Regions from separate parts of the Aerococcus christensenii genome, predicted to be linked through region 3. Evidence: riboswitches for the same ligand, from Rfam matches in the RefSeq annotation. Region 3 holds a riboswitch; each other region holds the start of a gene.
What was found. Region 3 has a riboswitch for thiamine pyrophosphate ahead of thiE (thiamine phosphate synthase). Riboswitches for the same ligand answer to the same signal wherever they lie in the genome.

Region 1 (2,267 bases), 110 kb from region 3:
TGGGATAAAATTTCTTAAAAGTCGATCTTTTCTTGTTACTTTCTTAAGAAAAGATCGGCTTATCTTTATTTTAAGCAAACTTGTGATAAAATATAAAGTAGAAATTATTCCTTACCATGCTCGGTGTTGGCTATCAAACAAAGCCTTTGCCGATTGACTTTGAATAGTGGAGGTGAGTGCGAATGGAAATGGAATATATTAACGAGAATACCATGCGAGTCTTTTTGAGAGACGAAGATTTGAAAGACCGCGGAGTATGTTTAGTCGACCTCTTTAAAGACCAAAGTCTTGTCGAAAATTTCTTCATGAATGTTTTAGAAGAAGCCGATGTGAATCACCGCTTCAAGAATTCAGATGCGCTAACTTTCCAAGTGATGCCTTCTCAAGGCGGTATTGACCTTTATATTTCTAAAGCACAAATCGATGAAAATACCCTCACTCCCGAACCCGAAAAAGAAACGATTAATTCTCTTATCAATAATTTAACGGAAAGTATAGCGTCTCATGTGCCTGCTTCCGATGGCCACATCGAAACAGAAAGCTGTGGTACCCTAGAGAAAGCAACTTTGGTTTTCGACAAGTGGGAAGATTTCCTGCTCTTTGCTAAAGCTTTCCAAAATAAGGAAGTGGAAGTAGATCTCTATAACTATCAGAAGAAGTTCTACGCGATTATTGCCCTTCCTACGACTCTTTATAGTGAGACAGAAATTCAAGATTTACTGTACGTGGCCCTCGAATACGGTGTGATCTCGCCTATCGATGCTTCCCTTATTCGAGAATATGGCAAATTATTAATCGGCTATAATGCTCACTCTACGATTGCTCGTTATTTTAGTTAGATCACTAGTTTTCTCACCAAAAGCTCTTCTGGAGAAAGCCTTTTCTTTCTTTTAGGAGAGCTTTTTTTATAGGAAAGACATCCCTGATTATTACTTGTTTTATAAAAACTGCTTTGTTATAATAAAGGTGAAAATTTAATCTGTTAATCGCAAGAGGTGCCTTGTGCTGAGAAACGTCATCCGTTAACTCTTATAACCTGATGAAGTTAGTACTTACGTAGGAATGTGATAGCTGATATGCCCTTAATCCCTTCCAAAGGTTGCACTTTTTGTGATTAACTTTTGGGAGGTGTTTTTGTTTGCATTGTAGTATAGCTCTTCAGATTTTGCCGCAATATGTCGACGAAAAGAAGCTGTTAGAGGTTGTCGATAAAGTGATTCGCTATCTAGAGAGTCAAGTCTCCCCAGAAAACATCACCGTTTCTCCTTTTGAAACGACTCTTCAAGGAGATTACGACGACTTGATGGCTCTCCTCAAAAAAGCCATCCAACTGGCAGGGGAAGATGGCGTAGAGATCTTCGCTAATGTGAAGGTTTCCTATTGTGAGAAGGGAGATGTCTTAACTATCGAAGATAAACTTTCCCCTTATCGAGACTAAAGGCAATTTCAGGTAAGTCTAAATAGAAAAAAGGTAGATATGAAAAAAAGCTTACACCTTTTGAAATCCTTATCAGGTATTGTGTGCCTTATGGGGATCTGGCAAGTGACTGTAGGCTCTCAGAGTCTTCCTAAATTCATGCTACCGAGTCCTGTAGATGCCGTGATGGCCGCCAAAAATAATTAGCAGCTTCTTCTCTACCACTCTCAGATGACTCTGCTAGAGGCCTTTTTAGGTTTGGGGATTGGGAGGGAAGCATTCAAAAGGCGGATTTTCTAGGAGAGATCGGTTTAGATTACTACTGGGCTAAAGATGCTTCTGCCTATCCTCGACAGCGCAAGATCTTTCAGGCTTTTATGGCTTATGCCTATACCACGCACACTCTGGCCAATATTCATACCAAGGGTGCAGAAAAAGATGTCTTAGCCATTCTCAAGTACTACCGCACCCAAGATCCCCTCATCATCCATTGGTATAGTGGCCCTTTAGACTTGGTAGATGATTTTTTGGACTTAGGCTGCTTCTTCACGATTAGTGTTGACGCCGGCTATTCCCCGCTCACCACTCAATTGATCCATCACCTTCCTATCGATCGAATCTTGACCGAAACAGATGGTCCATCGTCCTTAGAATGGATCGGACATGGCTATGGCTGGCTCCATCAAATCCTTAGAATTCTAGATATCCTCTCCCAACAAAAAGGCCTTTCCTTCGACCAGATGAAAGATCAAGTCTATCAAAATTACCTCTCCCTCAACCTCTAAGTTTCCTCTCCCTTCTTCAAACTTTCTCAAAAAGAAGAGACTTGAGGAATCGCCAGGTCTTTCTT
Region 2 (2,267 bases), 100 kb from region 3:
TCCTTCAATAGAAAATAGTTCATTAAGACAACATATAATTCACCGCTTTGCCTTCTACATAAGCTAGAGTCTTATCAAAAGCAATTTGTGCCCGATGAAGCATGGCTTCTTGTGTCAGATAAGCGGTGTGTGGCGTGAGTAAACAGTTATGAGCACTAAGTAGTGGATAATCATCAGGTAATGGTGGTTCCGTTTCAAATACATCAATCCCTGCCCCTGCCAATTCGCCTGCATTTAAGGCACAGGCTAGTGCGTAATTATCTACAATAGCACCTCGTGCTAAATTCAAGAAGATTGCTGATTTTTTCATTCGACGAAAAGCATGAGCATCTAACAAGTGCTTAGTTTCTACAGTAGCAGGTAAATGTACGCTCACAATATCACTTTTTGCCAATAAAGTATCCAAAGAGCAATACGTCATACCCATGGCTAAAGCTTCTGTTTTTTGCGTGCGATTATATCCTAATAATTGAGCACCAAACGCTTTAAACAAACGTGCAGTTGCTAATCCAATTGCGCCTGTTCCAACAATACCGACTGTTTTTCCTTTTATTTCTTGGCCCATCATTGGCCCAAGAAAAGAATTACCCAAGCGAATGGTTTGATCAGATTTATTCAAGTGGCGATAAAGTGATAAGGCCATACCGATAGCTTGTTCAGCAACCGCTTGGTTGGAATATCCAGCAGCATTGCACACTTTAATTCCTTTCTCTCGACAAGCACTCATGTCCACATGATCCACACCAGTAAAAGCTACATTAATCAAACGTGTCTGCGTTAATCGAGAGATAACTTTCCTTGGATAAGGCGTATTAGCAATCATGACCACTTCACATGCCTTACTACGTGCAAAAAGTTCTTCTGATGTTTTTGCTTTCGAATCATATGCAATAAAGTCATGTCCTAATTTCCGTAAAGGCAAAGCCAACTTATCAATAGTCGATCGGGATACTCTTAAAGGTTCTAATAATGCAATTTTCATAAGTCACTTCTTTTCCAATCCATAAAAAAACTCCCTCAAAACAGGGAGAACTTCTCAACACTATTGCTCCCTACACTTGTCTTAACAAACAGGTTCAAAGGGTATTCTCTCAACTGTTGCCAGTACCCCTGCAATAACCATTTATTTCTATACCGTAAGCATACCACGTTTCATCCGATTTGACAATAAAACGTTATCTTTTTTATCTGGTCTTGATCCTCCTAAGTGAAAGGACTCCCATTTAGACTCTGCTAATCTTATCATTTCGACCAATTTTGATAAAAGTTAGCATACAAAAAAGCATCCACTCTCTGCGAATGCTCTTCTTTATCAACTAATAATTGGTTACTCGACTTCTAACGCATGCTTTCTTAATTGTCTAACGTGTAACTTACGTACAATTTGCCAAGCTGCCAAAAAGCTAGTAGTAGCTGTCATTAATAGCGGCGTCGCTCCAAAAATTAATGGTAAAGAAGGACGAAAGCCTAAATCAAATGGCAAGGCCATTAAATAACTATAATTGGCATGCAACACTAAATTAACCCCAACAAGACAGCCCATTCATCTACGTACTGATAGCGAAAACCGTTTTTACTTTCAACGCAGAATGTATTTGTGCAAGTACAAGTATCCCTGAAACCATCAATAATACGTGGGAGCCAATATAGGTCAAATTGGTAATATGGGGCCATAAATATTTTGAAGGATCTGGCACACTGAAAGCTACTATCGTGCCAATAATCCCTAACCAAGCCAAATAAAGAGTCAATTTTTCTCTTTTCAACCAATAAGCAAACGGTAAGATACAAGCTACTAATCGACAATGGTAAAAAGGCAGTCCCTCTTTTAAAAATAAGGCAGGTTCGCCAAGATACCATACCATCAAAAGTCCTTGTAATATCAATAACCCTATAAAAGTCACTTGAAGAAGCCATTTACTATGACGAAAACGATAGACCCCTAGTATTACAAAAAGTAAACATAGCTTGACTACTGCCACATTAAAACTCACTTCACCATCTGCAACATGTCTAAAGAAATATTCCATATTTCTCCTCTTATTTTCCCTTTTTTTAGAAGTATTATAACCAAAAATGCCGCTTGTCGCTGTTCTTTTTTCAAAGCCAGCACAAGCAAGCATTTTTTATTACCCTTGAAAACTTCTCTTTAACGCTTTCCAAATCGCATCATCCGTTTGTAAAATTAAACGTGGATATAACCGCCTAATGAGATAAATCACTCCTATTAGTGTGATTAAATTTATTCCTAACGAAAGACTAACCGA
Region 3 (2,267 bases):
TTCTTATTCCTATTATGCTTCAGAGCGCAGTGTAGGTCAACTCTAACTCCTCTTTGTTTGAAATTTTAAGAGATAAAAAGACTTTTTCAAAAGTTTAAGAAAGGACCAAAATTTAGGCAAAAATGTGTATTTGGTGAGGGAATATGGTAAGATGGCGGCATGAATTATGGTTAAGGACAAAAGGAGATTTTAATGAAAAAGATTATTATTTTTGATATGGATGGGACTTTAATTGATTCTGAGACCCCTTATTTAGAAGCTTTGACAGAAGTCTTTAAAAAGTATGGTATTTCATTTACCCGTGAGGAATATGTGGCCGAGCAAGCAGGTCGGACATTTGATGAGTGCCAAGCGTCGATTATCAGAAAAAGTGGAAACCTAGAGTTAGGTCTTCAAGTTATCAAAGAAACTGGAGCCCTTCATCAAAAACGTTTTGAAGAAGAAGGCTTTTTGTCTAAACCGGGTTTAATAGAAACTTTAGAGGCTATAAAAGAAAAAGGAATTAAGATGATGGTTGCTTCTTCATCTACACGGCAATTGGTAGATAAGCGGTTAAAATCATTAGGTATTCAGGGATATTTTAGTGAGATTGTTTCAGGAGACCAAGTCTCGCATTCCAAACCGCATCCTGAGATTTTTCTTTTGGCACTTGAAAGAAGTGGATGTTCCGCACAGGAAGCTCTCATTGTAGAAGATTCACCATCAGGGGTAGAAGCAGGACTAAATGCGCACATTGAAACGATTATGGTCCCAGATTTGGTAGAGGCTACTCCTAAGATTCAGGAAGAAGCCCTTGCGGTGGTGCCAGATTTGACAGAAATTTTGCCTTATCTTGGAGATGAGATAGGGGATTAAGTCTTTAAGAAATAAAGTTTTTAGAAGGAAGCAGTGATTTTGAAGACTTGTCTTAAATAAAAGAAAGCGCTATACTATAATTATAAAGAGATTAAATCAGGGGAGCTTGAAAACAGGCTGAGAGGAAGGTTCATCCTTCGACCCTTTACCTGATGCGGATAATGCCGCCGGAGGAAGTTATTTTGTTGAACTTAAACCGAGGCTCGCTGCAAGTCTCGGTTTTTTTATAAATAAACATGACTTTTCTAAAACACTTTTAGAAAGGTTGTCAGATAGGAGGAAAAAAAGTGGATAAGAAGGATTTACTTTTATATGCAGTGACAGATCGTCGGTGGACAGGAGAAGTCACTCTAGAAGAACAAGTGGAAGCCGCACTTAAGGGAGGCGTGACCTTCCTCCAATTGCGGGAGAAAGATTTAGGGACAGAAGAATATATTGCTCAAGCTAAGAAGATCAAAGCCTTAACGGACAAGTATCATGTGCCCTTTGTCATTGATGATAATATAGAGGTCGCTCTAGCAGTAGATGCCGATGGGGTGCATGTTGGTCAATCCGATTTACCAGCTTCTGAAGTCAGAAAATTAATTGGCCCTAATAAAATATTAGGTGTGTCAGCTAAAACCGTTGAACAAGCCCTTAAAGCAGAAGCAGCTGGTGCGGATTATTTAGGCTCTGGAGCCGTGTTTGAGACCACAACGAAACCAGGGACTCCAACCTTACCTCATGAAACCTTACAAGCTATTTGTCAAGCGGTTTCCATTCCAGTGGTTGCCATTGGTGGGATTACTCCAGAGAACTTATTAACACTCAAAGGGGCAGATGTTGCAGGCGTAGCGATCATTTCGGCTATTTTTGGGGTCAAGGATATTGAAGGCCGTTGTCGGAAACTTTTAGAGCTTAGTCGTGAATTGGTTCAAGCATGAATTTAAGGGGTGCTATTTTTGATTTTGATGGAACCTTGTATGATTCCATGGCCATTTGGGAGGATTTAGGAGCAGATTACTTAAGATCACTGGGAAAGGAGCCGGCTTCTGATTTGCGAGAGCAGCTTCGAACAATGAGTTTAGATCAATCAGCGATCTATTTAAATGAGAGGTATGCGCTCCATCTATCTAAGGAAGCCATTATTCAAGGAATTAATGATCAAATTCGTTCCTATTATGTCTCTAAAGTTTTACCCAAAGCACATGTACGTGATTTTTTACAAGAACTCAAAGAAGCGGATGTCAAGATGGTGATTGCTACAGCAACTGATAAACCCTTAATTGAGAGTGCCTTGGAACGGTGTGGCTTAACCACTTATTTTTCAGAGATTTTGAGCTGTTCAGGTGTTGGCTTTGGAAAAGATCAGCCAATGATTTATCAGAAAGCTTTAGAAAGTTTAGAAACGATTAAAAGTGAAACGTTAGTGT

Region 1: another riboswitch for thiamine pyrophosphate. It lies ahead of AWM71_RS05580 (thiamine-binding protein); the one in region 3 lies ahead of thiE (thiamine phosphate synthase).
Region 2: another riboswitch for thiamine pyrophosphate. It lies ahead of AWM71_RS06615 (NAD(P)-dependent oxidoreductase); the one in region 3 lies ahead of thiE (thiamine phosphate synthase).

The regions. Positions count from the first base shown of each region.
Region 1 covers NZ_CP014159.1:1,175,643-1,177,909, reverse strand. The annotation lists gene spxA (transcriptional regulator SpxA) at 1-8, shown strand, start outside; gene AWM71_RS05585 (adaptor protein MecA) at 183-839, shown strand; TPP riboswitch at 982-1,080, shown strand; gene AWM71_RS05580 (thiamine-binding protein) at 1,139-1,438, shown strand; gene AWM71_RS08255 (hypothetical protein) at 1,478-1,624, shown strand; gene AWM71_RS05575 (TatD family hydrolase) at 1,696-2,202, shown strand.
Region 2 covers NZ_CP014159.1:1,386,607-1,388,873, reverse strand. The annotation lists gene AWM71_RS06615 (NAD(P)-dependent oxidoreductase) at 23-982, opposite strand; TPP riboswitch at 1,033-1,122, opposite strand; gene AWM71_RS06610 (hypothetical protein) at 1,328-1,543, opposite strand; gene AWM71_RS06605 (TMEM164 family acyltransferase) at 1,548-2,030, opposite strand; gene AWM71_RS06600 (ABC transporter permease) at 2,130-2,267, opposite strand, start outside.
Region 3 covers NZ_CP014159.1:1,282,583-1,284,849, forward strand. The annotation lists gene AWM71_RS06105 (HAD family hydrolase) at 193-855, shown strand; TPP riboswitch at 944-1,048, shown strand; gene thiE (thiamine phosphate synthase) at 1,143-1,778, shown strand; gene AWM71_RS08145 (HAD family hydrolase) at 1,775-2,267, shown strand, end outside.